Regions from separate parts of the Roseibium sp. Sym1 genome, predicted to be linked through region 1. Evidence: predicted binding sites of a transcription regulator. Region 1 holds the regulator's gene; each other region holds the start of a gene.
What was found. Region 1 encodes PhoB, which activates phosphate uptake and scavenging genes when phosphate is short. Its sites were predicted from a motif close to TGTCATNNANCTGTCAT; they were not measured.

Region 1 (9,944 bases):
TCTCGGTGGACTTCACCCTGACGCAGGAACAGTTCGACGAGGCGGAAGGCACGCTTTTCAAGACAAAGGCCTACGAGGGGATCTTTGTCGGCGCGCTCCAGGGCCAGCTTGAAGCCGGCGGTGTCAGCGTGCCCTTCGACGCGGCGGCCATCGAGCGCATCGTGGGCAAGCCGGGCGGCACCATCCGCGAATTTTTCAAGGCCAACCCGGACAAGCTGAGGGAGCCGGTGCAGTTCGAGCTGGCGGCCTCGTCCAGGGTTGACGGCTACATGAACGGCCGCGTCACCCGCGACAACATGACCGACAGCCGCTTCCTGATGAAGTCCGACCTGGATCTGGTCGACACGTTGCGGGAGAGCGGCGTCATCAAGACGGTGTTCAACTGGAACTTCATCACCGGAGCGGATTCCGGCGTGGACAATCCGGGGGGCGCCGGCATCGGCGCCTCCGTTGTCGGGTCCTTCTTCATGATGCTGGTGGTCCTGTTCCTGGCGCTGCCGATCGGGGTAGCAACCTCGATCTACCTGGAAGAGTTCGCACCGCAAAACAAGTTCACCGACCTGATCGAGGTGAACATCTCCAACCTGGCCGCCGTCCCGTCCATCGTCTTCGGTATCCTCGGCCTGGCGGTGTTCATCCAGTTCATGCATCTGCCGCAATCGGCGCCGCTCGTGGGCGGTCTGGTGCTGACGCTGATGACCCTGCCGACGATCATCATCTCGACCCGCGCCTCGCTGAAAGCGGTGCCGCCGAGCATTCGTGACGCGGCCCTGGGCGTCGGTGCTTCCAAGATGCAGGCCATTTTCCACCATGTGCTGCCGCTGGCCATGCCGGGCATCCTGACCGGCACGATCATCGGCCTCGCTCAGGCGCTGGGGGAAACCGCGCCGCTGCTCCTGATCGGCATGGTCGGTTTCGTGGCCCGCGGATATCCGGACGGCATCGTTTCCGGTTTCGTCGATCCAAACTCGGCAATGCCGGCACAGATCTACACGTGGGCCGCCCGCGCGGATTATGCCTTTTACGAAAAAGCCTGGGGTGGGATCATTGTCCTTCTGGTGTTCCTCCTCACCATGAACATACTTGCGGTCATCCTGCGCCGCAGATTTGAACGCCGCTGGTAAGGGACGAACCAATGAACCAGATGCTCAATACCGAACGGGCGAACAGCATGACCGACAGCAAGATTTCCGCAAGCAAGGTGCAGGTCTATTATGGCGATACCCACGCCATCAAGGACGTGGACATCGAAATCCGGCCGCGCTCGGTCACCGCTTTCATCGGCCCGTCCGGCTGTGGCAAGTCGACCTTCCTGCGGAGCATCAACCGCATGAACGACACGATCGACATCTGCCGCGTCGAAGGCTCCATCAGGATCGACGGCGAGGATATCTACGATCCCAAGGTCGACCCGGTGCAGTTGCGTGCCAAGGTCGGCATGGTGTTCCAGAAGCCGAACCCGTTCCCGAAGTCGATCTACGACAACATTGCCTACGGTCCGCGCATTCACGGTCTTGCCAGGAACAAGTCCGAGCTCGACGACATCGTCGCCTCAAGTCTGCAGAAGGCGGGTCTTTGGGAAGAGGTGAAAAACCGTCTGGATGAACCGGGCACCGGCATGTCCGGCGGTCAGCAACAGCGCCTGTGCATCGCCCGCGCTATCGCCGTCAGCCCGGAAGTCATCCTGATGGACGAACCCTGTTCGGCGCTCGACCCGATTGCGACGGCAAAGGTCGAGGAGTTGATCGATGAGCTGCGCGAGAACTACACGATCGTCATCGTGACGCACTCCATGCAGCAGGCGGCCCGCGTGTCGCAGCGCACCGCATTCTTCCATCTCGGCATTCTGGTTGAGGAAGGTCCGACCGAGGACATCTTTACCAATCCGAAAGACAAGCGTACGCAGGACTACATCACTGGCCGCTTCGGCTAGGCGATTTCCGATTTCTGAAGGGGACACGGGATGTCTGAACATACAGTCTCGGCTTATGACGAGGAACTGACGGCGATGGCCGGCAAGATCGCCGAAATGGGTGGTCTGGCGGAGAAAGCCTTTGCCGATGCCGTGCATGCGCTGGTTTCGCAGGATCTGGACCTCGCCAAGGCAACGATTGCAAACGACGCGCGACTGGACGCCTTGCACCACGAGGTCGAGGTCAAGCTGATCGAGATCATCGCCCGCCGCCAGCCCATGGGCCAGGACCTGCGCGAAGTCACCGCCGCGACCCGGATCGCCAACGACCTGGAGCGTGTCGGCGACCTGGCCAAGAATGTGGCCAAGCGCGTGATTGCGATCGACAGCGATCTGCAGTCCAAGAAGCTTGCGATCGGTGTCGAGCACATGACCGAACTCGCGCTGTCACAGCTCAAGAAGGTCCTTGACGCCTATGCGCGCAAGGACGCGGACGCTGCCCGTCACGTACAGGAAGCCGACGCGGAGATCGATGCGATCTACACGTCGCTGTTCCGCGAATTGCTCACCTACATGATGGAAGACCCCCGGGTCATCACGCAGTGCGTTCATCTGCTTTTCTGCGCCAAGAACATCGAACGCATCGGCGATCACGCGACCAACATCGCCGAAAACGTCTTTTACATGGTGACGGGTGATCGGTTGCCGGAAGAGCGTGCCAAGGTTGACGAAACCGGTGCCGTGTAACCACTGACGCCGGTCGCGGAAGCGATCCGGCCGGCGCGTGGCCCCGGGAGGCCGCGCAGGATGCCGAATTTGGAGCGAAATGCATGCCGAAGGTGCTCATCGTTGAAGACGAAGAACCTCTCAGCCTTCTGTTAAGATACAACCTGGAAGCGGAAGGCTACGCGGTTGAATCGTGTGTCCGCGGCGACGAGGCCGAAATCCGCTTGCGGGAAAGCCTGCCGGACCTGCTTCTTCTCGACTGGATGCTGCCGGGCCTGTCCGGTATCGAGCTCTGCAGGCGGTTGCGCGCCCGCGAGGATACCGAACGCCTGCCGGTGATCATGCTGACCGCGCGCGGTGAGGAGGCGGAGCGTATCCGCGGCCTGGCCACCGGTGCGGACGACTATGTCGTCAAGCCGTTCTCGGTGCCGGAACTGATGGCACGGGTGCGGGCGATCCTGCGCCGGGCGAGCCCGGAAGTGGTTTCGACCATGCTGCGCTCCGGTGACATCGAACTGGATCGCGAAACCCACAGGGTGCGCAGGAACGCCAAGGAAGTCCATCTGGGGCCGACGGAATTTCGCCTGCTGGAGTTCCTGATGACGTCTCCAGGTCGTGTGTTTTCGCGCGAGCAACTGCTCGACGGCGTCTGGGGCCATGACGTCTATGTCGACGAACGCACCGTCGATGTCCATGTCGGGCGCCTGCGCAAGGCTCTCAACAAGGGCAAGGCCAAGGATCCGATCCGGACCGTGCGCGGTGCTGGCTACGCCTTCAACGACCAGTTCACCGCCACTGCCTGATCACCTTCAGGGACCCTGGAAAGAGCCCGCCCTTTGGCGGGCTTTTTTGGGCGCGCCCTGCCGAATGCGGTTCACGGCGAAACATCGGCGCTGACCTGCGCGGCATGAGCCAATGTTGTCTCTCGCCACCGGATTGACTAGCCTTGGCTGCGATATCAGCGCCAGGTTAGGAGGGGGCATGACCGCGTTCGTGATCGGCCAGATGCAGATCCACAGCCGCGACTGGATGGCGGAATATTTCGCCAAGGTCCCGGACCTCGTTGCCGCTCATGGTGGGCAGTTCCTTGTCCGCGGAGGAAACCCGGGCCATCTCGAAGGTGACAACCCGGTTCCCGATGCAGCCTTCATCCTCGAGTTCCCCGACCGGGAACATGCCAGTGAATTCTGGAATTCACCGGAATTTCAGCAACTTGCCAAGCTGCGCCGGACAGGTTCCGCACTGAATGCGATTTTGGTCGATAAATTGACCGGCAATTGAAGGCTGTGGATCGCGGAGGCAAAAAAGCCCGCCGTGAGGCGGGCCTTGAATGCCTGGGTGGACCTTGTTTTGCCCGGTCGTCAACCGGCCTGGGCGACCACCTTGCGGTCACGCCGGCGGTCGGCGACCGGCTGGTAGGCGATCTTGCAGTGATGGGCGCAATAGGGCACGCCGGCATCGGACTGGCGGCCGCAGAAATAGAAGTCATCCGTTGCAGGATCGCCGATCGGCCATTTGCAGGTCCGTTCCGTGAGCGTGAGAATGGACGCCCGTTGCGAGATCGGCACCAGATCCGCAATCGGCTCCACTGCGGGTTTGGCTTGCACGACTGGCACCGGGTCGATATCGGCCTTCAGCGCGGTTGCACCGACAGTCTGCGGCTGATGAGACGGTTTCTTCGGGGCGGCGCTGCCGGGTGTGGCAGTGCGTGCACGGCGGGGTTTCGCACTGGAGGAAGAAGACTTGGCGCGGCCGGACAGACCCAGGCGATGCACCTTGCCGATCACGGCATTGCGGGTCACACCGCCCAGCTCACCTGCGATCTGGCTTGCACTCAAGCCATCGCCCCAAAGCTTTTTGAGAAGCTCAACCCGTTCGTTCGTCCAACTCATTGCCGCACCCTTTATTTTGACTGCGTTGCAGCCATTAACCCCGTGTTAAGCACGCGTCCGCATGCCTAATGATGGCATATCTAGTGCCTCTTGGTGATTTGCCTCACGAGATCTCGTGTTTGATGACCCAGAGGTTACAATAACGTTAATTTGTCAGGCAACCGCCCGGCTCAAACCAGTTGGGGATGAAAGGACTTTTCCCCAAATAAGGGTCTGTCGAGATTTAGTTTTCGGTCGTGGCGCGTGTCGAATTTCGGTCTCCGAGCAGGAGGAAAGTCCGCAGTGGTGTCTCCCACCACAAGGAATTTCCGACGCCCTCGGGGCCGAAATTCGCCGCGTCCCGGAGGGATTTGGTGAAAAGCGCTCATTTCCGCGTCGCGAAAGCTTGAAAGGGATAGCCCTTACTTTGCTTCCGCTTCTTGAACTGAGCGCTTTTCACCCAAACCACGACCAAATCCTAAGTCTCGACAGACCCTCGCCGAGGTCCTTGAGAATTTTACGAAATCCGCTCCGGGGACCCACACATATATCTTGTGCGCCATTTCCATTGACAGTCCATGGTGGGGGCGGTGTATAAGAAAACCGCTGCGTGCCGCCCGAAGAGGCGGCACGTTGCGTTTTGGCCCAATGACACCGAGACGAGGTGTCGGCCCGCGTCAGGGTGACGTCGGGTCGTTTGGGCGTTGTTGAGGAGACACACGAGGTTATGTCCGCGTCGGCACTATTCGGAAACTACGCAAGATCGAACCTGACGTTCGATCACGGGGAAGGCGTCTGGCTGGTAACGGCTGACGGTCGACGATTCCTCGACTGCGGTTCCGGCATCGCGGTCAATTCTCTCGGACACAGTCATCCGCATCTGGTGGGCGCCCTGCAGGAGCAGGCCGCCAAGCTTTGGCACATCTCCAACCTGCACCAGATCCCGGAAGGTGAACGGCTGGCACAGCGCCTGTGCGAGGCGACCTTTGCCGAGAAGGTCCTGTTCGTGAATTCCGGCGCCGAAGCCATGGAAGCCGCGATCAAGTGCGCGCGCCGCTATCACTATGACAACGGCCAGCCCGAGCGGTTCCACATCATCACCTTCGAAGGCGCCTTCCACGGCCGCACGATTGCGACGATCGCGGCCGGTGGCCAGGCGAAATACCTGGAAGGCTTCGGTCCCAAGGCGCCCGGTTTCGACCAGGTTCCCGCAAATGATCTCGATGCCCTGAAGGCCGCCATCGGCCCGCAGACCGCGGCGATCTGTATCGAACCGATCCAGGGCGAGGGCGGTATCCGCGAGATTCCCACCGAATTCCTGCGTGCCGTGCGCAAGCTGTGCGACGACAACGGCCTCCTGCTGATCTTCGACGAGATCCAGACCGGGGTCGGCCGCACGGGCAAGCTGTTCGCCCATCAGTGGACCGGTGTCACGCCGGACCTGATGGCAATCGCCAAGGGCATCGGCGGCGGCTTTCCGATGGGCGCCTGCCTGGCAACGGCGGAAACCGCCGCTGCTCTGTCGCCGGGGACCCACGGCACGACCTTTGGCGGCAACCCGCTGGCCATGGCGGTCGGCAATGCCGTTCTGGACGTGGTGCTGGCGGACGGCTTTCTGGAAGAGGTCCAGCGCAAGGGGCTCAGTTTCAAGCAGAAGCTGGCCGGTCTGGTCGACAGCCATCCGGCGGTTCTCGGCGAAGTGCGCGGAAACGGGCTGATGCTTGGACTGAAATGCGTGGTGCCGGCGGCAGACTATGTCGGCGCGGCGCGCGAAGCCGGCCTTCTTGCGGTGCCGGCGGGCGACAATGTGGTGCGCATCATGCCACCGCTGACCATGAATGAAGACGAAATTTCACTGGCCGTCGAGCGTCTGGAACAGGCGGCTCTGGCAGTGGAAGCGAGCTTGGCGGAAGGAGCGGCAGGATGACCGCTAACGGAACGTACCGGAATTTCCTGGACCTGACCGATTTCGAAGGCGACGAATTGCGCGCCATCCTGGAGACCAGCCGGAAGATCAAGGCCAGCCGCAACGGCGTTCACCGCGGGGAAGGGCCCCTGGCCGGCAAGGTGCTGGCGATGATCTTCGAACAGCCGTCGACACGGACCCGCATTTCTTTTGACGTCGGCATGCGCGAGCTTGGCGGCGAGACCCTGATGCTGACCGGAGCGGAAATGCAGCTCGGCCGGGGCGAGACCATTGCCGACACGGCGCGTGTCCTGTCGCGCTTCGTCGACGCCATCATGATCCGGATCCTGGACCATAACGAGCTCAGGGAACTGGCCGAAGCGGCGACGGTTCCGGTGATCAACGGTCTGACGAAACAGTCGCATCCGTGCCAGATCATGGCCGACCTGCTCACCTTCGAGGAACATCGCGGCTCGATCGCCGGCAAGAGCGTCGCCTGGACCGGCGACAGCAACAACGTGCTGGCATCGTGGATCCACGCGGCACCGCGTTTCGATTTCGAATTGCGCGTTGCAACTCCGGCGGAACTCGCACCGCCACAGGAGCTGATCGACACCGCCAGGGCCAAGGGTGGTTCCATTGTGGTGACGTCGGACCCATATGAGGCCGTCAAGGGAACCGACTGCGTGATCACCGACTGCTGGGTGTCGATGGGGGACGATGACGCGGAATCGCGTCACAACCTGCTGAGCGCCTATCAGGTCAACGAACGGCTGATGGCGGAGGCGAATGGCGATGCCCTGTTCATGCATTGCCTGCCGGCCCACCGGGGTGAGGAAGTCACCTCGGAGGTGATGGACGGTCCCAATTCCGTTGTGTTTGACGAGGCCGAAAACCGGCTCCATGCCCAGAAGGGCATCCTGGCCTGGTGTTTCGGCGCAGCTTGAGGCAGAGCCATCGTGGCACTCAATCTTGATGATCTGGGCATCACGCCTGCCGGGCTGGATGCAGTCCGGCCCTTTGCCGTGGAAGCCCTCGACGTGCGCGGCCGAGCGGTCGCGCTCGGTCCGGTGCTGGAAACCATCCTGGCGCGGCACGATTACCCGGAACCGGTGTCCCGCCTGCTGGCCGAAGCCATCGTCCTGACCAGCCTGCTCGGCACGTCGCTGAAATTCGATGGCCGGTTCACGCTGCAGACCCAAACCGACGGCCCGGTCTCCATGCTGGTCGTGGATTTCGCGACGCCTGACGCCATCCGCGCCTGCGCCACCTTCGACAGGGAAGTGGTGGAAGAGCTCATGGCCGGCGGCAAGGCGACCCAGGAAACCCTGCTCGGACGTGGACATCTGGCCATGACCATCGACCAGGGCCGGCACATGCAGCGCTACCAGGGCCTGGTGGAGCTGGACGGGGTGTCGCTGGAAGAAGTCGCCCGGCGCTATTTCGAACGCTCCGAGCAGATCCCGACGGAGGTGCGTCTGGGCGTCGGTGAACTGTTCGTCCGCAGGGAAGGCGAGGGCCACGCCAGGACATGGACCGCCGGCGGGATCCTGATCCAGTTCCTGCCCGAAGCGCCCGAGCGGATGAAACAGGCCGATATCGACCCGGGTGATGCGCCGGAAGGCACCACCCCGCACGAGATCGACGAGGACGATGCCTGGGTGGAAGCCAAGGCGCTGGTCGATACGGTCAAGGATATCGAACTGACGGATCCGGAAGTCAGCGTGGAGATGTTGCTGTTCCGGCTGTTTCACGAACGTGGCGTTCGGCTGTTCGAACCCCAGCCCCTGGCGGACAAGTGCAGCTGCTCGCGCGAGAAGATCCAGGGCGTGCTCGCCGGCTTCAGCGCGGAGGAGATCGAACACATGACGGTTGACGGCAAGATCGTCGTCACCTGTGAGTTCTGCAGCAGCAGGTACGATTTCGACGCCTGATCGGCGTAGCCCGCTACGATTGTACATACTTGGTAACCGGAGGTCGCCGCAGCGACCCCCGGACACATTCTGTTACAAATTTCACCGTGCCAATATTTGCCTTCAAAGGTAAGCCGGGCTTGAATCTTGCAGTGCAAAGCAAAATGTTAGCTCGTGCGCGCAGAAAACAGCCCGAAAGGCCTTGGTGAGCAGATATGTTGCAGTCCCTACAGCCAGACGCCGGAAAACAGTCCGCCTCCGACCTGACGCCTTCCGCCGAAAGGCTGGTGGAGCGGCGCAGGGCACGCGGTCCGCTGGTTCTCAAGGCGTTGCTTCAGCTGCTGCTGGCGTTTGCCATCCTGTTCGGGGCTTTCAAGGGCATGAACGCACTGGTCGCCACGAAGCCGGACGTCCCCAAGCGCCCCATCCAGGAAACAAGCTATGCGGTTGAAACGCTCACCGTCGCGGCCGCCGACCATGCTCCGACGATAAGTGTCTACGGCGAGACGACGGCCGGGCGGGAAGTGGAGCTGCGCGCGCTCGTGGCCGGAGAGATCGTTGAAGTTCATCCGAACCTCAAGGCGGGCGGAGCCGTGAAACAGGACGAAGTCCTGGTCGCCATCGACCGGTTCGATTTCGAGGGCGCCGTTACCGAGGCCGAGGCCAACCTCGCCGAAGCACGCGCCGCCCTGGTCGAGAGCGAGGGCGGCGTCACGTTGCAGCAGGGAAACCTTGTCCGTGCCCGGGAGCAGCTGGAATTTGCCCAGAAGGATCTGGAGCGCGCTGAAGACCTGCTCGGCAAGGGGGCGGTCACGGAGCGGACGCTGGACGACCGCAAGCTGATCGTGTCGCAGCGCCGGCAGACGGTGGAACAGGCCCAGAATGCGCTCGCCCTGGAAGAGGCCCGGGTCGACCAGCAGAAAGCTGCGATCATGCGGCTCGAATGGCGCCTGCAAAACGCGCAGCGCCAGCTGCAAAACACGATCCTGAAAGCACCGTTCGATGCCATCGTGCGCTCGGAATCCGCCGAGCGGGGCCGTTTGGTCGGCGTCAATGACGCCATCGTCTCGCTTTACAGCAGCGACGCTTTTGAAGTCCGGTTCACGCTCTCCGACAACCAGTATGGCCGCTTGCTGGCGGAAACGGGAACGGTGATCGGCCGCCCCGTGATCGTGACCTGGTATCTGGGCAACCAGCCGGTGACCTACCCGGCAACGGTCACGCGCATCGGTGCGGATGTGGCCAGCACCCGTGGCGGCGTCGACCTGATCGCCCTGATCGACGGGTCCAACACCACTGTGCCGCTTCGTCCCGGAGCCTTTGTCGAAGTGTCCCTGTCAGACCAGAGCTACGCAGACAGTTTCCGGATCCCGGAGACCGCATTCTACGGTGAAGGCACGGTCTACGTGCTCAGGGACAGCCGGCTGGAGCCGCGCACGGTCAGGTCGCTGGCCATCGACGACGGTTACATCCTTGTCGAGGGGGGACTGGAGGACGGCGACGTCCTGCTGACCACCCGGATCCCGGAGGCCGGCGAGGGCCTGCTGGTGAAAAACCTGTCCGCGGACGAGACACCGGTTGGCGAGGCGCCGAAAGGGGACGCCGCGAGCGCCGGT
Region 2 (9,944 bases), 910 kb from region 1:
CCTGCACCCTGGTTGATCAGCCAGGAGACCTGGGCGTCCAGCAGCGAGATGTCGATCTGCTGGCCCTCGCCCGTGGCGTGACGGTGGTTGAGCGCGGCCAGGATCGACACGGTGGCATACATGCCGCACATGACATCGGCGATGCCGACGCCGCATTTGGTCTCCGTGCCGCCCTCCTCGTCCGGAAAGCCGGTCAGGGACATGATGCCGCCCATGCCCTGGATCAGGAAATCATAGCCTGCCCTGTGCGCATAAGGCCCGGTCTGGCCGAAACCGGAAATCGAGCAATAGATCAGCTTCGGGTTGATCGCCTTCAGCGTGGCATAATCGAGCCCACGCCGCTTCAGGTCGCCGACCTTGAAATTCTCCACCAGGATATCGGCCTTCGCCGCCAGATCCGCGATCAGCCGCTGGCCGTCTTCGCTGGCGAGGTCGATGGCAACCGACGCCTTGTTTCGGTTGGAAGAGAGGTAATAGGCGCTTTCCGCGGTTTCGTTGCCCTTCTCGTCCCGCAGGAACGGTGGCCCCCAGCCTCGTGTGTCGTCGCCGCGGCCGGGTCGCTCGATCTTGATCACCTCGGCGCCGAGATCACCGAGAATCTGGGTGCAGGTCGGCCCGGCGAGAATGCGGGAAAGGTCAAGGACAACGAGGCCGGCAAGGGCGCCGGGACCGGGGTCTTTCTGGGACAAGGGCGTACCTGGCAATCGGGAATGGTTCTGGCGGGAAATGGACACAGGCGCGGAGCAACGTCAACCGCGGCGTTCCGCGCAGCCGGACACGGCGGCTCAAATTTTGGTTAGGGGGCGCTGACGGAAAGTGGAGTCTCAGGCATTTTGCCTCTGGTGCCATGCAGCCACACCCGCAGCGTCACCCCGGCCCTGAGCCGGGGCCTACTCGCCGTGTCGCTTGCGAAAGCAACCGCCATTTGCCGAGCGGCCCGCGCCAAACAAGCAACGCTCTGGCAACGAGTGGGTCCCGGCTCAAGGCCGGGATGACCACGGTGAGGAGGCGCCGCCGGGGCACAGGGAATGATCTCTTGTGTGAGGCGACGTTCTACCCCTTGTTCGTCCAGCCCTTCATTTCACCAAGCTCATGCCAGACGCGGCGGATGAAACCGGCTTCGACACTGTGGCCGCCATTGTGCAGGCAGAGTTCAAGCAGGCCGGTCTTCGGCTGCCAGCGTTCGCAGGTCAGCTTGCCGTCGGTGAAGGTTTGCGGCGCGGTGTCACCGAGGCCGTTCTGGCGGCGCCAGATGGCGAAGCTCTCGTGGACATCGCCCTGTTTCCACCTGCCGCCGCCAAGCCAGCGGCCTTCCAGTGGTACCACCGTGTCGGAGGTGCCGTGCGTGTGGAAGAGATAGGGCGGCCTGGTCGGGCAGTCCTGTGGCAACGGTTCCCAGAAGGCGCCGGCAATCGGGGCGTAGCCGGCAAAGCGGTCGGAGTTCTCGCAAGCCAGGTACCAGGTCATGAAGCCGCCGGAGGAGAAGCCGGAGAGCAGCGTCCGGTCACGGTCGACCTTGAAGCGGGTTTCAAGATCCTGCAGAACGTCCTCGAAGAAGACCGTCTCGTCACGCAGGTTGCGCGGCGCGGTCGGGAAGGACCAGGTGCCGTTGACACCCTGGACCGCAACGAATGCCACGCCGAGCTCGTCGGCCATCTTCTGAAAGTTCTTGTTGCGGATCGCGTTGACCGCCTTGCCACGATGGCCATGGAGATAAAAGATCGCGCCGAGCGGCTGATCCGCCGGCAGGTTGTCGGGCAAGTGGATGTAATACTCGCCGTTCTCCAGCACGCAGGGCATCTCCTCACCGCAGGCCGTATCCCCGGCGGCATGGGCGGTGCCGGACATGAGCAGCGCAAGACCGGCACACAGGCACGTTTTCCAGTTAGACGCGGTTTCCGTAGGCATCGACAATCCTCTTGGCTCTGACTGGCCTCTTGGCTCTGACTGGCCTCTTGGCTCCGACCGGATGTCTCCGGGATCGCACACAAGGATGGACCTCGCCGGAAGATTGTCCAGCGGCCTGTCATCACAAATCGGCGAGAGGCCGGTCCGCTACTCCCAGGCTCCCTCCGTCGGAATGTTTATCGTGCGGCCGCAATGCTTGCAGTGGACGGCGTCCGGATCGTGGCGGTTGAGGCCGCAGTCCGGGCAGGCATAATTCACCTTGGTCGGCCGGAAGATGGTCTGCACCAGCCGCAGGAACAGGGCGACGCCGAAGATCATGATCATCACGGTCATCAGCCGGCCGACGCTGTCGGTCATGGTGATGTCGCCGAAACCGGTCGTGGTCAGGGTGGTGACCGTGAAATAGAGCGCATCGAGATAATTGTTGATGTTCGGGTTCCGGTCATCCTCGATCACGAAGACGATGGCGGTCACCACGAAGATGAACACCATCAGGTTGATCGCCGACTGGAGAATGTCCTCGTTGCGACGGAACCATTTCGAAGACTGGCGCAGTTCCTTCAGGAGGTGATAGGAGCGCATCAGCCGGAGCATGCGCACCACGCGCAGGAAGGCGAAATTCTCCAGGAAGGCCGGCGCGATCAGAGAGGCGATGACCACGACATCGGCCAGCGAGGTGAATGTGAAGAGATACCGGCTCGGCCGCGACGAGGCCACCAGCCGCGCCAGGTAATCGAGCAGCAGAACCGCGGCAATGACGTAGTCCAGCTCATGGTGCAGACGCGCCGGATCGTAGACCGACGACACGATGAAATAGCCGATCGTGATCAGGTCGAAGGCAAGCAAGGCATAGCGAAACAGCCGTGGCTTGATCCCATGGCCGAAATACATCTGCCGCAGGAAGGTCTGGACCGCCGATTTTTCCGCTGCCATCAGGTCAGCCCCTTCGTTCGCTTTTTCACGCCTTGCGTTCAAACCACTCGAGCGCGCCGCAAAAGTCAATTATCCAGTCGGATCGCGGACGGCATTCGTGCAAATGCTGCAGGAGCATGTTGCAATCAGGCTGTTTATTCCTGGCGACCGCCGCATTATGGTCCGCAGAAGATCAAAACCGGCCAAGAGTGCCGGACCAAGCAGGGGACGTTACATGTTTGATTTGTCGGGGCAAGTTGCCCTGGTTACCGGCGCCAGCAGGGGCATCGGCGAAGCCGCCGCCCGCAGCCTGGCGAAATACGGCGCCAAGGTCGTTCTGGCCGCCCGCTCGGCCAAGGACATCGAGCGCATTGCCGCCGAGATCCGGGAAAGCGGCGCCGAGGCTACGGCGGTTACCTGCGATGTCGCCAGCTATGACGACGTCGACAAGGCCGTCCGGTTCTGCATCGAAACCTTCGGCGGCATCGACATCCTGGTCAACAATGCCGGCGTGATCGAGCCGATCGCCCGCATCGAAGCGTCCGATCCGGAAGCCTGGGGCCAGGTCATCGATATCAACGTCAAGGGCGTCTATCACGGCATCCGCGCGGTCGCCCCGCACATGCTGGAAAAGGGCGCCGGGACCATCGTCAACATCAGTTCGGGCGCGGCCACCGGCGCGCTTGAAGGCTGGAGCCAGTATTGCGCCTCCAAGGCTGCCGCGCTGTCGCTGACACGCTGCGCCGACAAGGAATTCGGAGACCAGGGCCTGCGCGTGGTCGGCCTCAGCCCGGGCACGGTTGCGACCCGGATGCAGGTCGACATCAAGGCGTCCGGGATCAACCCGGTCAGCCAGCTCGATCCCTCCGTCCACATCCCTGCCGAATGGGTCGGCGAAGCGATCTCCTGGCTGTGCACGGATGCCGGCGACGCTTATCGCGGCGTCGACTGCTCCCTGCGTGACGAGGATGTGCGCAAATCGGTCGGACTTGTGTGAGCCCCTCCGTCTCGCCACCTGGTTTGCCTGCTTCGTGAAGCAGACCATTTTTGAGCCTGGATGACGACGACTGGGATTGAACATGCAACCAAAACGGCGGCCAGTGGCCGCCGTTCATGTCTCCAACGGCTTGTGATCAGGCCAGCAGTGCGTCGCCCTGAGCACCGAGATTGAGGCCCAGGATGACCGGGTCGTGGTCGGAGGCCGCGAAAGGGTCTTCGTTGTAGAAGCCCGGATCGTTGAAATCCTGGTCGTAGTTGAGGAGATCCGGCTCGTCGGCGTTGATGTGCCATTCGGTCAGGTCGGTCACCTGGTTGGCGAGCGACTCGGAGGCCAGGGCCTGGTCGAGCGTGCCCTGCTGGCCGTCGAAGACGTAGCTGTAGGCCTCGTCCTGGCCGAGGAATTGGTCGATCAGGTCGGTGTAGCCGGCATCGTCGCGCACGGCCTGGACCGGATCTTCCTCGGCATAGGCGTTGAAATCGCCCATCAGCAGATAGTCCGGGTCGGCAATGCCGAGACCCGCCAGAGCGTCGGCATAGCCCCCCTCCAGATAGGCGGCCAGTTCACCGGCCGCGTCCGCGCGGACCTGGTTCCAGAACCCCTGGCCGTTGCCCTGGTCGAAATTCGGATCGGCGGTCAGCGCGTCCAGCGCAGCCTGCACGGCCGCGACCTCGCCTGCCGGCACCGAGCCGCCATCCAGGGCCGCCTGCACACCGTCGGCCAGATCCTGCAGGTTGCTGTCGCCCTTGGACTTGAAGTGGCTGGAGGCGATGGTGAAGACCTCGCCATTGGCATCCCGGAAGGTCGCGATCGTGCTCGGCCGGTTGCGTTGGAAATCGCCGACCTGATCGCTTGAGGAGACATAGGTGTTCAGGAACTCGGCAATGGCATAGGTGTCCGCTGCGGAGGTCTCCCCGAACACCAGGCCTTCTGCATGGACAAGCGTCAACTGCGTGGTGTCGTAGACGATCCCGGTCATGATCGCATCCGTGCCGAGGAAGCCGTCGCCGCCGAGCGGGTTGGCGTAGTCATAGACAGCTCCGGTGCCATCCACCAGGGCCCTGGCATTGAGTGCGTCGACCAGCGCGGCAATGGCGGACGCATCGCTGAACCCGTTGTTTTCGATCTCCTGCAGCGCGAAAACCTCCGCGCCGGTCTTGATCATCGCGTCGACGATCTTGGCGGTCTGCCGATCGAATTCGGCCTGGCTGTCGGCGCCGCGCGGGCTGAGATCGCCGTTCGGGCCGGTGCCGCCGGAGAAGGTGGTGAAATAGTTCAGCACGTTGAAGCTGGCCACCTGGATCTCGCCGCCGACATCGTCCGGCATGTCCTGGCGGGCGCCGGAATTGGTGGCTTCGTCGATGTCGAGCGTGCCGTCGACCAGGACCTTGTACTCGCCGAACTCGTAGGTAAGCACCCCTTCGATCGCCGAGTTCATTTCCGCCCCGAGACGGAGCGTCGGCCCCCCGGCGGAGAAATCATCCCCGGCACTCAGAATGCCGTCGCCGTCGTCGCCGGCGGTGTTGTTGGCGACGTAGCCGTAGCTGTCCGGGTTCTGGCTGGATGTGCCGTCCGTAATCACCAGACGGTTGTTCATGTTGCCGTCGACATGGGCCGCGATTTCGTCGGCTTCAGTCTGGGCATCATAGAGCTGGGTTGCCTGGGTTTGTGTGCCGGCGCTGACGGTGATGTCGCCGAAGCGGTCGAAGTTGAAGTTTTCGATGATGGTCACGCGCTCGTTCTCGATACCGGAGGTGACCGAGATGCGCATGCCCTCATACTGTTCGTAATTGGTGGCAACCTGGGACAGCTGGATGGCCGCAGCCGTCGGCAGCGTGGTCGTGCCGGTTTTCGTCACCTCGGCGCTGCCCAGCTGGGTCATGCCGAAGAATTCCTCGACGGTGCCGGCAACATCGACCGTGTCGCCGACCACGACGGACGGCTCGCCGCCGGTGAAAACGAAAATGCCTTCCGACGTCAGGATGTCGCCGTCGGCATCGGCATCCTCCTCCTGAAGGAAGAAGCCGTTGGCGGTGGTGTAGGTGACCACGGCCGAGACCAGCACATAGTCACCGACCAGCAGGCTCGCGGAACCGGTGCCCTGGATCTCCGAAATGAAGCGGGCCGTCGGTTCGCCGCCGGTGCCGCCGTCATTGGCTTCTCCCCTGGTTTCCGCCGCTGGGGCATTCCAGGAGCCGTCCTCGTTGCGCTGCAGGGACTGGCCGGCCGGTGTCGCGTTGCTTTCGGACACACCGATGTCGGTGGAAGTGACTTCCGTGCCGGCGATGGTTGCCGTCATCTCTCCCTCGTAGGAGAGGAACTCGACCACGTCCGTGCCGTTGACCAGGGCAACCCCGTCCGGCGCCCCGTTCTGGATGCCGTTCGAGGGAAGGTCCCAGACGTAATAGTCATAGGTGCCGTCGCTGGTCATGGTGAGCGTCGAAACATCGACGCTGTTGTAGCTGGCCCCGCCATTGCCGTTGATCAGCTGCACCTGGAGGCCGCCGACATCGGCGTCGGCATTGACCCGGATCTCCACGAATTCGCCGGTGTCGGTACCGTCATTGTCGTAGTGGATTTCGTTGATGCGTGCCTCAATGAGCGGACCGGTCCCACCTGCGTTTTCAGCGCCTTTTGTCTCCGGGGCGGCTTCGCTCCAGGAGCCGTCCTCGTTGCGCTGCAGGGACTCTCCCGCCGCCGTGTCGCTGCTTTCGGCGACACCGACATCCGTCGAGGTCACCTCGACGCCTTCGATCGTTGTGGTGATGACCCCTTCATAGGTGAGAAACTCGACCACTTCGCCGTCATTCACCAAGGCGATGCCGTCCGGCGCCCCGTTCTGGAGGCCGTTCGAAGGCAGGTCCCAGACGTAATAGTCGAAGGTGCCGTCGCTGGTCATGGTCAGGCCGGAAACAGCGGCAAGATTGTATTGCGCTCCCCCATTGCCGTTGATCAGGCGCACATCGAGGGCCGAGACATCGGCTCCCGCATTCACCCGGATCTCGACGAATTCGCCCGTGTCGGTGCCGGCATTGTCGTAATGGAATTCGTTGATCCGGGCGTTGAGTTCGATGCCCGGTGCCTCGTTGGCCGCGCCCCTCGTTTCGGCGGCGGCCTCGTTCCAGCTGTCATCGTCGTTGCGCTGCAGGGACTGGCCGATCTCCGTCCCGCCGGTCTCGGCAACACCGATATCGGTCGAGGTCACGGACTGGCCGTCGATCGTTGTCTCGATCTCGCCCTCGTAGCTCAGAAACTCCAGGACCGAACCGCCATTGACCAGCGCCAGCCCGTCCGGTGCCCCATTCTGCATGCCGTTCGTGGGCAGCTCCCAGACGTAATAGTCATGGGTGCCGTCACTGGTCATTGTGAGGCCGGAAACACCGATGCGATTATATTGCGACCCGTTGTTGCCATTGATCAGGACGATTTCCAGAAACGAGACGTCATCGCCGGCCGCCGTGCGGATCTCGACGAATTCTCCGGTGTCGGTGCCGGCGTTGTCGTAGTGGAACTCGTTGATGCGGGCATCGACCTCCGGGACTTCCACCACGTCGGTGACATTGACGGTGACCGCCTGCGCATCGGTGGCGCCTTCCGTGTCCGTCGCGGTGACAACAAGCTCATAGGCATTGTCGCCATCGGCGTCGGCCGGCATTTCGAAATCCGGTGCCGCGACAAACCGGATCTCGCCGGTGGTTTCATCTATGGTGAACAGCGCCGCGTCGTCGCCGGACAGGGAAAATCCGACACCGTCACTGTCGACATCGCTGGCAGTGGCGGTCGCCACCACGTCCGAGCCGTTCTCGGCAAACTCAACGCTTGGGACCAGCTCAAGTTCCGGGGCATCGTTGGTACCGGTCACGGTCACGCTCACGGTTGCCGTGGAGCTGCCGCCATGGCCGTCATCCACCGTGTAGCTGAAGCTGTCCGTGACGGTTTCCCCTTCCTTGAGCGCATCGAACACGCCGGCGGGGCTGTAGATCACCTTGCCGTCGACAACCGAGATCACCGCGCCCAGGCCACTCAAGGCGTCAACCTGCGTGACGGTCAACGTGTCCCCGTCAAAGTCGGTGTCGTTTGCCAGAAGATCGTCGAAGGTCAGGGTCAGCGCCGTGTCTTCATCCGTGGCGGCAGCGTCGTCCAGCGCCAGCACCGCGTTGTTCCGTCCATCCAGGTAAAGCGTGTAGTCTTCCTCAGCGAAATGCAGTGCCTCGACGCGTTTCAGGTAGTCGACCTCCACCGGGCGGCCATCGTCGCCGAAGCGGGTGACGAGGGCCGTCGAGGAAAACCAGCCGCGGCACAGGTTGATGTCGTAGTCGAAGATCGAGCCGTCAAACGCCGCTGTGTCGAAGCCGCGGCCGCCGTCAAGGTAATCGTTGCCGGCACCACCATGGATCCAGTCATCGCCACGGCCCGCGAGGACGGTGTCGTTGCCGCCGCCGGCCTCGATCACGTCATCTCCACCGAAACCTAGAATGAGGTCGGACCAGTCGGTGCCTTCCAGAAAATTCGGATGACGGTTGCCAAGGATGAGGCCAAAACGGAAATGCCAGCTCATGATAGATTTTCCCCAAACTGCCGATGCGGATCTGGGGCGGTAGGTAGTCCATGCCCCATGTCAACTTTGTGTCAGTCTTCTGACATTTGACCACATGGACAAGCGAAATTTAGCTGGAAAAATAATGCTTTAGCCGTGAAATAATCAGAAAAGCTCAACAATCGCCACTGTTCGGCGGCGCAACCGTTCCCTCCAAGCGGCTGGAGAAATGGAGGTTTTTTGATCTGTCAAAATTACGCATACGTAATGCGACTTAAGGTTTTCTAAATAAAATCTACAACTGAAAAAATTTTTACAAGGTGGAAAAATTCACCGGCAGCCACCTTACCGACCGGACTTCGGAATCAAAAGAGGGCCGCGAAGCGGCCCTCCCATGAGATCGACGTGACACAAAGTCCGGATCAAATCCCAGCGAAACCGTTCAATACCAGAGGCTGCTCTGGCATCGTTCCATTCCGCCCAGACACATGGGCCACGTTCCGATACTCATTAGACATGGGCACACCTCCTTTCAGTTGTTGACGACATGATTAATGTGAGGCCGCAAATGCGGTTGCACAAGCCCAAAATCCGTTCTCGTCTGCCCAACAGATGCGCAAGCGGGTCACCTGTTACCTCGACGCCACAGCCCCGTCGGCGATGGACCGGAAGACAAGATCCAGCTCGGCGGCCAGCGCCGCCAAAGCCTCTCCCCCCTCGTCCATGTAAGGCGCGAACACGAAACTCGGCGTTTTCCAGGACAGGGTCGCCGTACCGTCACTGTTCTCGGTGACATAGAACCGGATCGGCGCCTCGATGCCTGCCGCGACGGATGCCTCCAGCATGCGCACCGCATAATCGTTGCGATAGACGCCGATGACCCGGTTGCCGGGAATGCTGATGCCGCGCCCCTTGGCTCCCGCCGAAGCGCTTGCCTGGGTGATCAGGCCCATCTTGTCCGCCTTGATGGCCGTCTTCAGGTCTTCGACCAGCGTCTCGAAGGCCTTGTCGGTCGGTACGACCCGCCAGCCTTCCCGTTCGGAAAGTCCCTCGGCCCGGGAGATCCCGGTGGTCGTCAGGGCCATCACGACATACAAGATCAACAAGCGCATGCTTCCAACTCCCGCTAACAGTAAGACGATTGCGGGAACCCTAGCGGCCTTCTGCTCACGGGCGGCTCACAATGCGGTGTGCGCTGCTGTCAGCCTATCGCCAGCTTCAGCCCATCCCCAGCTTCAGGCGCAAACGGGTGCCGGCCAGGCTGCCGAGAAAACCGAACGCGAGCCACAGCCAGCCATGCAGGGACCCGGACACAAGACCGCCAAGATAGGCGCCGATATTGCAGCCATAGGCGAGACGGGCGCCGTAGCCCATCAAAAGACCGCCGGCGAGCGCGGTCAGGACATCGCGGCGGTTCAGGTGCCAGACCGGCGCGAAACGTCCCGCCAGCGCCGCGGCTGCCATGGCGCCGAGGATCACGCCGAAATCCATGACGGAAGTGGTGTCGCGCAATACGGAATTTTCCAGCGCGGCGGGCTGCCAGGTCCAGTAGGGCCAGTTCTCAACCGGGATTCCGATCGTCTGGAAGGT
Region 3 (9,944 bases), 2.3 Mb from region 1:
GCCCGCGGCCAGCGTCAGCGGGTCGCCGATCACCGGCGCCCAGCTCAGGAGCAGGCTCCAACGGCCGTATCGGTGGTACCACCGGGTGGCCTGCTCCAGCCTGTCTTCGCTGACCGGAAACCAGGCGGCGCCGGAAAATGCGGCGGCGCCGCGGCCCAGCCCCCAGTTCACCATGGAGCCGAGCGTGTTGCCGAGACTGGCGACGGCGACCAGCAGGATGACCGGGTCCGTGCCGGCGGCAATCAGTCCGGACAGCCCCAGTTCCGATCCCGCCGGAAACAGCGTTGCGGCCAGGAAGGAAATTCCGAAGAGACCCAGGAGACTGCCGCTCATCTGGACGGACCGGCTTCCACCGTCTGCATCGCCGCGATCGCCCGGCGCATATAGTCCAGGAACCGGGTTTTTTCCTCGTCGGAAAACCCGGCAAGCGCCTCCGCATTCTGTGCCAGGGCCGAGCCGATGGCCTGCTCTTCGAGCGCTCTCGCCTTGTCGGTCAGGAAGATCTCCTGGACCCGGCCGTCTTCCTGGCTCGCCCTGCGGCTGATCAGCCCGTCCCGTTCCATGCGCGCCAGCGTGTTGGCGAGGGTCGCCTGTTCGATATCAAGCAGTTCGACCAGTTCCTTTTGCGTCCGCCCTTCCTTTGCCCAGAGAGCGACCAGGGCGGGAAACTGGCCCGGCGACAGGCCCAGCGGCTTGATGCGCCGCTGCAAGCCCGCGGCGAACAGGCGGGCCATATGGTTGGCGAGGTAACCGGCGGAGGTGTCTTTTTTGAAACTCATGCCTTGCATATACGATAGATAGCGCACTATATAATATTATATAGCTTGCTATATTTATGCGAGAGCATCGTGCCGACATCAACGACCCGAGGACTCTTCCGGCTGATTGCCGCCGTCCTTTTCATCACCGCCACAGGAGGTCCCGTCATGGCAACCGAAACAGTCACCACTGAGCCCGTCACGCTGATCAATGCCTTCGAAGTGCCTGCAGGCGAAATCGACCGGACCATCGCGTTCTGGGAAAAAGCCCGGGATTTTCTGAAGGAGCAGCCCGGTTTCCGTTCAACCCGACTGCACCGCGCGCTCTCCCCTGAGACAAGATTCCAGCTGATCAATGTGGCCAGGTGGCAGAGCCCCGAAGCGTTCCGCGCGGCCATGAGGAAAATGCAGCAGAGCGACCTCGCCGGAGAGATGCGCGGCACTGTCTTTCACGCGGGCCTTTACCGGGTGATCCGCACGGATGGGGAGGATAACTAATGGCTGTTCGGTACCGCCCCGCAGGCCGCGCCCTGCACTGGCTGATCGCGGCGCTGGCCCTGGCCGCGCTCGCCAGCGGCTACCTGCTCACCCGGCCCGGCAGCTATTCCGTCACGCTGCTGCAGGTCCATCTCGCCTTCGGCGCCGCCGCAGGGCTGCTTTCGCTGATCAGGGTCCTGCTCTGGCTGACGCTGGGTGCACCGCCGCCCGTCTTCGAGACACCTACGCGCCTGCAGGCAAACCTGTCAGGGTCTGTGCACATCCTCTTGCGCCTGGTTCCCTTGCTGCTGCTGGTGAGCGGTGCAGGCATGATGATCCTTTCAGGCGCATACAGCGCCATCGCCGGGGGCACGCTGGCAGGCCTGGTGCCGTTCCAGGACCTGCCGCCCCGCACCCTCCACCATGCCGCTGCGTTCCTGCTGGCGGGCCTTGTCGGGTTGCACGGCCTCGCGGCGCTCCGGCACCTGGCGAGACTGCCGAATTTCAGGACACGATAGGTGAATTTGACGCCGGAAAGACGTTCTCGTTTCGGAAGACCCGGCCGGGAAGCCCTTCGAGCGGTCCCACCACCTGGCTGGGCTCTGCCCGGGTGGAGCCAACACGCAGCTGTCCGCATTCCTTGATCTTCCCGGGGATACGCGCGATCCTGTGACGGACATCCTTCGGCACAAGGCGATCGTGATGAAGACTGTTCTCCGAATTGCGCTCCTGTCCCTCGTCTGGACTGGACTGTTGTCCGGGGTTGCTGCCGCGACAGGCAGTCATCCGGCAACAGGTGAACCGCTCGCCGACAACCAGACATTCACTTACCGGATTCCGTCGGAACCAACATCGCTGGACCCGCAATTGGCCTCGGACGTCGCCGGCCGCGACATCATCCGCGATCTCTTCGAAGGACTGTTCAACCAGGATGAAAACGGCGACCTGGTCCCGGGGGTCGCGACCGGCTACGACCTTTCCGGCGACAAAAGAACCTACCGGTTCCGATTGCGTGATACGGCCAGATGGTCCAACGGCGATCCGGTCACGGCACAGGATTTTGTCTATGCCTGGCGCCGTGCGGCAGACCCGGCCACGAATGCCCCTTACCAGTGGTTCATCGAACTGATGTCGTTGGAAAACGTCGACGCAATCACCTCCGGCCAAAAACCTGTCGAGGCCCTGGGCGTGACTGCAGTGGACGACCACACGCTTGAGGTCCGCCTTTCAACGCCGCTGCCCTACTTTCCGCAAATGACCGTGCACACCGTGACATTTCCGGTCCCGCGCGAAGCGGTGGAAACCTTCGGCGCGGCCTGGACACATCCGGAAAACATCGTCTCCAACGGCGCGTATACGCTCGAATCTCACGAGACGGACGCCCGGTCCGTACGCGTGCGCAACCCGCTTTACTGGGACAGTGCCGAAACCATCTTGGACCGGGTCGTGGCCCGCGTCGTCCCGGACGAAAACGAGGGTGTGACGCTGTTTCTGGCGGGTGAGGTCGACCGCACGGACGTTCCCGCCGGCTTTTACGAGCGGATACGGCAGAACTATCCCGACGAAACGGTCAGTTTTCCGCGTCTTTGCAACTATTACCTCGTCTTCAACATGTCGGCCAGTGCGCCGGAGGCCTTGCAGGACAGGCGTGTGCGGCAGGCGCTTTCGCTCGCGATCGACCGGCGTGTCATCACCGACGAGATTCTGGCCGGCGGCCAGAGAGAAGCCTATTCCTTCACCCCGACCGAAGTTGCAGGGTTCGATCCGCCCGAGACCGAATTGGCCGTCCTCAGCCAGACGGAACGGGACAACAAGGCCAGAACGTTGATCGCGGAAGCAGGGTACGGCACGGGCGGTGAGCCTCTTGCCTTCAACTATCTCTACAATTCCTCGTCCGCCCACAAGAAAATCGCCGAAGCGATCGCGCGGATGTGGCAGACCAAACTCGGCGTCGAAGCCCGGATCGGCGAACTCGAATGGAACGACTTTTTGAAAGTACGCTCCCGGCAGGACTTCCACATGGCGCGCGGAGCATGGTGCGGCGATTACAACGAGGCGTCGACCTTCCTCGACCTGCTCGGCGAAGACAGTGGATACAATGACGGAAAATACGCCAACCCCGATGTCTCCAGGCTCCTGAAACAGGCCCGAACAGCTCCGGAGGCCGGCCCGCTCTATACGGAGATCGAGAAAATTCTCGCCGACGATGTGCCGGTCATTCCCGTCTATGACTATTCCGGGTCCTACCTGCTGAAAAGCAATGTCGAAAACTGGCCGGTCAGGAACGCCCAGCAGAACTGGTATTCGAAGAATCTCTACAGGACGCCCCGGTGAGAAGACGGACGCGGGCTGGCGTCAACACGCTGCTCCGCAAGCAACAGACCCGGCGGCCAGAGGCTGCCGGGTCCTTGGTCAGGTCTTGGGAGACCGGAAACCGTGGTTCTAGTTCAGGCGCGAGGCCGGGCCGAGATCGATCAGCTGGGTTTCGCCCGGCGCGTCGTCGACACCGTCATTGTCGGTCACCAGGATCAGGCGGCCGTCGGCGGTGATGGTCAGGCCTTCCGGCTTGTCCAGGACCCAGCCCTTGCCTTTCGCCATCGCCGGCAGGAGGTCCACCTTGAAGGCCTTTTCCAGGACCGGAAGCTCCTCGCCATGGGCTGCCGGGGTTACCCCTTCCAGCGAAACGGTGGTGATCTGCTTGATCGCGGCGTCTTCACCACCCTTGTTGTCACGCTCCAGGATGGCGAACCTGCCTTTGCCGAGCGAAACGATTTCCGACAGGCCGACCCAGCCGCCGGCAGCACTTTTCGGCGCATCGAGCGGGTAATGGACAAAGCCCCATGATTTCTCGGCCGGATTGTAAATGGCCAGCTTGGTCATGCCTTTCGGGTCGTCCTTCCATTCACGCTGAACGGCAACGGCCACAAGCGTCTGGCCATCCATCTCGAATTCGGCCACGCCTTCGAAGGAGAAACGCTGCGCCTGGTCGATCAGCGACTGCGGCAGCGTGATTTCTTCCTGGACCGCACCGTCGGTGCCGACCTTCAGCAGCAGGTGACGGCGGTCGTTTTCCGGATGACCTTCGGACGCAAGCCAGAAGCCGCCGTCCCTGGCAACGGAAATGCCTTCCAGGTCCAGCTTGGACTGGTTGAACCCGGTGACGGTCACGTAGGAGCTGATCTTCGCCGGCTTCGAGGAGATGTCCAACGTGTAGATGCGGGCATCGTCATAGAAGCTGTCGCTGACCGCATAGAGCCTGTTGGCGTCGGTAGGATCCGCGGCCAGGGCCGACAGGGCGCCCCAGCCGATCGGCGCGCCCTTTTCCGGGTCGGTAATCGAGACGATGGACGGATAGGACGGCGTGTCCGCGCCATACTGGTAGAGCGAGACATGCGCGCGTACGCCGTCCTCGTCGACTTCGTTGGCAACGGCGAAGAGATCGCGGTTCGGGATCGCCAGAAGACCTTCCGGACCGACATGGGTCGGCAGAAGCTGGACGAATTCCGGCTCACCGCCGGTATCCTTGTAGACGGCAACGAAGTTGCCGCGCTCGGAATTGACGAAGATCAGGGTCTCGCCGCCGAATTCGCCCACGGCAACACCTTCCGGCTCGGTGCCTTTCTTGTGGGCGCGCTTGGCCGGGTAATGGCCATGGGACATGCCCAGATGTTCCATCTGGTTGCCGCTGTCGAACAGCACATCGCCCTCGGCAGTCCAGATCGTGAAGCCGCGGGACCCGCCTTCATAGTCGCCTTCGTTTGCGGTGACGAACCGCTCGTCATCGATCCAGGCAACCGCATCCGGTTCGCGGCGGACATTTTCGGTGGATCCGGAGGCATCGCTCATGCGCGCCTTTTTCACCGGAACATTTTCCGCGGTCGCGGTGCCTGCGGAGAAACTGGCAACCACGTCGCCCGAGGCAAGATCGACAATCGCGATATGATTGTTTTCCTGCAGGGTAACGACGGCCTGGTTCTTCGAGTTGATGGAAACGAACTCCGGCTCCGGATCGGTGGGAGCGACCTCGGCCAGGCCGGTCATGTCGACGATGCGCACCGCGTCGCAGTTGGTCGGAGCGCCGTTTTCATCGAGATCGAAGATGGCCAGGTGACCCGCCGGCATCTGCGGGATGACACCGTCATTGAGGTCTTCGTCGCGCTCGTTCTCGATCGCAATGGCCAGGAACTTGCCGTCCGGGGAAATGGCAACGCTGTCCGGCTGGCCCTTGGCGTCGCAGGTCGCGGTGATGCCCATGCCATCAAGCGCGATCACGGCCAGGTGGCCGGACGCATTGATAAAGTCATCGGACGTGTTGACGCCGGCATAGGCGGCCTTGTCACCAACGGCGACGGAGGTCGGCTCGCCGCCGAGCGCGACGCGGGCCATTGGCTGGATGTTCAGCGGATTGGCCGCATTGACGAAGACGATGGCTTCACCCGGGCTGTCGGTGAAGGCCAATGTGCGGCCGTCCTTGGAAGCGTAGATGATCTCCGCGACGGTCTCGGTCGCCTTGTCGGCGCCTTCCGGCAGGGTCTTGTAGACCGGATAGGAATTGATACGCTCGAAATACTCGGCATGCGCCGCCGGCACGGCCCCGAGACCGAACAGAACGGCAAGGCTGACGCCTTTCAAAAAACGCCCGCGAAGGTTCGCCATTGCACTAGCTCCCATATGAATTGGGTTGAAGGTGGCGGCAAGCTAGTGGGCGTCCTTGCCATATCGGTGACACTTGCATGAAGCTTTCATGACATGCCCACAGTCCCGATGCGCGCCCTCGGCACTTGAAATCCGGGCCGACAATTCCCACCTGTAAGTGATCTGGACACGCTCGCTGCAGCGCTTTACCCTACACGTCTTCACCTTCGCGCCTCTGGCGCTTTTTTTATTGGAAATCTCATGCAGATCGGATACGTGCGCTCCGCCGTCGTGCTGGGGCTGTTGGCCGCTGTCGGCCCTTTTGCAATCGACCTTTATCTGCCCGCCATGGCTGAAATCGTCCGGGATCTCCAGACGGATGACGCCGCGGTGCACATGACGTTCACGGTCTATTTCATCGCTTTCGGCATCGCACAGCTGGTCTACGGACCGCTGGCGGACAGGTTCGGGCGCAAGCCCCCCGTTTTCCTCGGCCTGATCGTTTTCATCACCGGATCCTTCCTGTGCGCGACGGCATCCGATGTATCGGCGCTCACCCTGGGACGCTTTGTCCAGGCACTCGGCGCGGCCGCGCCGATGGTGATCGTGCGGGCGGTCGTGCGCGACCTTCATACCGGCACGGAAGCGACCCGGCTGATGGCCCTGATCATGCTCGTCTTCAGCGTCTCGCCGATGCTGGCACCGCTGACAGGCAGCCTGATCATCCAGTTCGGCAGCTGGCGGTTGATCTTCGTCGTTCTCGGCATCATTGCCCTGGCCGCCGTGGCGCAGATGGCGCTGCTTCTGCCGGAAACGCTGCCGCCGGACCGCCGTGCCCGCATTGATCTTGTCGCCATGACCCGCAGCGCAATCTACCTGCTCCGCGACCCGAAATTCATGGGCCTGACGCTGATCGGCGGGTTTTCACTGGGAAGCTTTTTCGTCTTTCTCGCCGCGGCTCCGCTTGTCTACATGACGCAATACGGCCTGACCCCGACCGGCTTCAGCCTTGTTTTCGCGTTGAATGCGGTCGGCTTCTTCGCCTCTTCCCAGTTCGCGGCGCCTCTCGGCCAGCGCTTTGGCATGGGCCGGGTCGCCTTGCTGGCGGTCTGCGGATTCGCCGCCTCGACGTCCCTGCTGACCTTTCTGGTCTGGAGCGGAATAGACGATCTGCCGGTGCTGATGGCGTTGTTCTTCGTCGGCAATTCCTGTCTCGGCCAGGTGATTGCCCCTGTCATGGTGATGGCCCTTGAGGAACATGGCGAACACGCCGGCATGGCCTCTTCCCTTGGCGGCACCTTCCAGATGGTTGCCGGCGGCGTGATGATCTTTGCCTGCAGCCCGTTCTTCGACCGGACGGCGCTTCCATTGACCGGTGCCGTCACGGCCTGCGCCCTGATCGCCCTGGTGCTGGCGCTTCTGGTCCTGCGGCCTCAGGCCCGCGGCAGAACCGCGACCTGAGGCATTGAGGTTCGAATTGGCCACCCGGATACACCCGGGTGGCTTTTTTTTGTCGTCACGCAGGCTTCGCCCGGCCCCCGTGTCGATCCCCTCGCCAGCGTTGATGTGACAAGGCGCTTTCGCGCACCGGCAGACGCATTTTGCCTCCCCCGCACGACAATGTTCTGGTCTGAAACCGTCATTCCGAAAAGCAGGGCTTGTCATTCGTCGCTTCGGCTGCTGACCTACACCCGGACGGCAAGCAACGGGGGCCGCATGGAGGCGTTGAAAAATTCCTGGCTGGGCAAGGGTCTTCCCGATGCTGCAGACCTGGCGGAGGGCGCGGTTTCGCAAACACCGGAGATGGCCGACGCCTTTCTGGAAAAAAGCGCGGACAAGCGGCCGACGCCGCTGCTCGACCTGCCCGGCCTCGCCGGGGAACTCGGTGTCGGTGCGCTCTTCATCAAGGACGAGCGCGACCGTATGGGCCTCGGCAGCTTCAAGGCGCTGGGCGCCGCCTACGCGATCGCCAAGCGGGCCGGGCAAAGACTGCGCGACGGTGAGGCGACGAACCTCGAAACGGCCCTGGAGGGCGAGACCTTCGCCTGCGCCAGCGCCGGCAATCACGGTTTGTCCCTGGCAGCCGGCGCACCGCTCTACGGCGCGAAGGCGGTGGTCTTCGTTTCCGAAACCGTGCCCGAAGCCTTTGCAGTGCGGCTTCGGCACAAGGGAGCGCAGGTGGTTCGCGCCGGGGCGACCTATGAAGACAGCATGGAAGCCGCCCGGAAGCAGGCGGCCGAAGAAGGCTGGATCCTGCTGCCCGACAGCACCTGGCCGGGCATGACCGATGCAGGACGGGACGTGATGGAAGGCTACCTGATCATGGGCAACGAGATTGCCCGGCAGATCCCCGCGCCGCCGACCCATGTCTTCCTGCAGGCCGGTGTCGGCGGCCTCGCCGCGGCCTGCGCCGTCAGCGCCCGCGCCACCTGCGGCCGCGATGTCACCATTGTCGTTGTCGAACCGGAGCATGCCCCCGCGCTGAACGCCAGCATCGAAGCGGGCCGCCCGGTCACCGCGCCGGGGCCGGTCTCGATCATGGGCCGCCTTGACTGCAAGGAGCCATCCCACCTGGCACTGAAATACCTGGCGCGGGAAGCCGATGACTTCGTCACCATTTCAGACGCGGAAGCCGCCGATACCGTCGCGTGGCTGGCCGGGTACGGCCTTGCGACCACCGCGTCGGGAGCCGCCGGCATCGCCGTCCTTCACCATGCGGGTGCCTTGCGTGACGCCCTCAAGCTGACCGGGAATTCCCGGGTGCTGTGTTACCTGTCGGAAGGGCCGGAAGATGGCTGAGCCGGATTTCCCGGAGAGCGAATTCGCGCAGAGAACAGAGCGCGCCCAGGCGGCCATGCGGCAGGCAGGCCTGGATGCGCTGTTTTTCACCACGGAAGCGGACGTCCGCTACTTTTCCGGGTTCCGGACCCTGTTCTGGCAGAGCCCGACCCGGCCCTGGTTCCTGGTCGTGCCGAAAAGCGGCAAGCCGGTCGCGGTGATCCCGCAGATCGGCGCCCACCTGATGTCCGCCACCTGGCTGGACGACATCCGCACCTTCTCCGCGCCGCATCCGGTGGATGACGGCATCGCGCTGCTCGCCGGGCTCCTTGAGGACTATCCCCGGATCGGCATGCCCATGGGCCGGGAAAGTTCGCTGCGCATGCCGCTTGAGGACTTCTGGTCGCTCCGGGAACGCCTTCCCGGCGCCGAATTTGTCAATGCCACCGGTCTCGTCCAGGCCCTGAGACAGGTGAAATCGGAGCTGGAACTCGACAAGCTGCGTGCAATCTGCCGGATCGGTTCCGACGGTTTCGCCGCCGCACCGGCCCTGTTCCGTGAAGGACAGACGCTCAAGGATGCCTTTCGCGCCTTCCGGATCGAGCTTCTCGAAAAAGGCGCCGACGACGTGCCGTACCTGGTCGGCGGCGCCGGTCCCGGCGGCTATGGCGACGTCATTTCCCCACCGACCGATCAGCTTTTGCGTGCCGGCGACGTGCTGATGCTCGACACCGGCGCCACAAAGGACGGTTATTTCTGCGATTTCGACCGCAACTTCGCCATCGGCTTTGCCGGCGAAACGGTCAAGCGGGCCCATGAAACCCTGGTGGCCGCGGTCAACGCCGCCGCCGAGATTGCCCGGCCGGGTCGAACCTGCGCCGATCTCTATCGTGCCATGGCGGCAACGATCGGTCAGGGCGAAGGCGATGTCGGCCGGCTCGGCCACGGTCTCGGCATGCAATTGACCGAAGCCCCGTCCCTGACCGGGTTCGACGACACCGTCCTGAAGGAACGGATGGTGCTGACGCTGGAACCCGGCATCGATCTCGGCGAAGGCCGGATGATGGTGCATGAGGAAAACATCGTCATCCGTGATGGCTCTCCGGAATTCCTGAGCACGCCCGCCGCGCCGGAAATTCCCGTTATTGCGCCCTGACGCCGTGGACAAAGCCCATGCAGTTGCCGTTTGAAATTGATCACAGCGTGGAAACGACCAAGGCGCTGGGCCTGATCGTGCTGTCCGCCGACGAGACCATCGAACGCGAGTTCCGGGAAATCTTTCACCGGCAGGCCGCC

Region 2: the regulator PhoB is predicted to act here: its motif matches at 8,444-8,460, upstream of O6760_RS03775 (ExeM/NucH family extracellular endonuclease).
Region 3: the regulator PhoB is predicted to act here: its motif matches at 5,969-5,985, upstream of O6760_RS10035 (esterase-like activity of phytase family protein).

What each region holds. Positions count from the first base shown of each region.
Region 1 covers NZ_CP114786.1:6,615,652-6,625,595, reverse strand. The annotation lists gene pstA (phosphate ABC transporter permease PstA) at 1-1,124, shown strand, start outside; gene pstB (phosphate ABC transporter ATP-binding protein PstB) at 1,145-1,933, shown strand; gene phoU (phosphate signaling complex protein PhoU) at 1,964-2,659, shown strand; gene phoB (phosphate regulon transcriptional regulator PhoB) at 2,743-3,441, shown strand; gene O6760_RS30335 (DUF1330 domain-containing protein) at 3,554-3,919, shown strand; gene O6760_RS30330 (GcrA family cell cycle regulator) at 4,000-4,530, opposite strand; gene O6760_RS30325 (aspartate aminotransferase family protein) at 5,237-6,436, shown strand; gene argF (ornithine carbamoyltransferase) at 6,433-7,362, shown strand; gene O6760_RS30315 (Hsp33 family molecular chaperone) at 7,375-8,349, shown strand; gene O6760_RS30310 (efflux RND transporter periplasmic adaptor subunit) at 8,544-9,944, shown strand, end outside.
Region 2 covers NZ_CP114786.1:826,901-836,844, forward strand. The annotation lists gene O6760_RS03755 (CaiB/BaiF CoA transferase family protein) at 1-689, opposite strand, end outside; gene O6760_RS03760 (alpha/beta hydrolase family esterase) at 1,054-1,908, opposite strand; gene O6760_RS03765 (ion transporter) at 2,056-2,841, opposite strand; gene O6760_RS03770 (SDR family oxidoreductase) at 3,056-3,817, shown strand; gene O6760_RS03775 (ExeM/NucH family extracellular endonuclease) at 3,954-8,375, opposite strand; gene O6760_RS03780 (DUF302 domain-containing protein) at 8,987-9,466, opposite strand; gene O6760_RS03785 (YeeE/YedE family protein) at 9,573-9,944, opposite strand, start outside.
Region 3 covers NZ_CP114786.1:2,182,671-2,192,614, reverse strand. The annotation lists gene O6760_RS10060 (YqaA family protein) at 1-333, opposite strand, end outside; gene O6760_RS10055 (MarR family winged helix-turn-helix transcriptional regulator) at 330-779, opposite strand; gene O6760_RS10050 (antibiotic biosynthesis monooxygenase family protein) at 927-1,256, shown strand; gene O6760_RS10045 (cytochrome b/b6 domain-containing protein) at 1,256-1,753, shown strand; gene O6760_RS10040 (peptide ABC transporter substrate-binding protein) at 1,938-3,569, shown strand; gene O6760_RS10035 (esterase-like activity of phytase family protein) at 3,678-5,891, opposite strand; gene O6760_RS10030 (multidrug effflux MFS transporter) at 6,132-7,331, shown strand; gene O6760_RS10025 (pyridoxal-phosphate dependent enzyme) at 7,587-8,669, shown strand; gene O6760_RS10020 (M24 family metallopeptidase) at 8,662-9,804, shown strand; gene O6760_RS10015 (maleate cis-trans isomerase family protein) at 9,822-9,944, shown strand, end outside.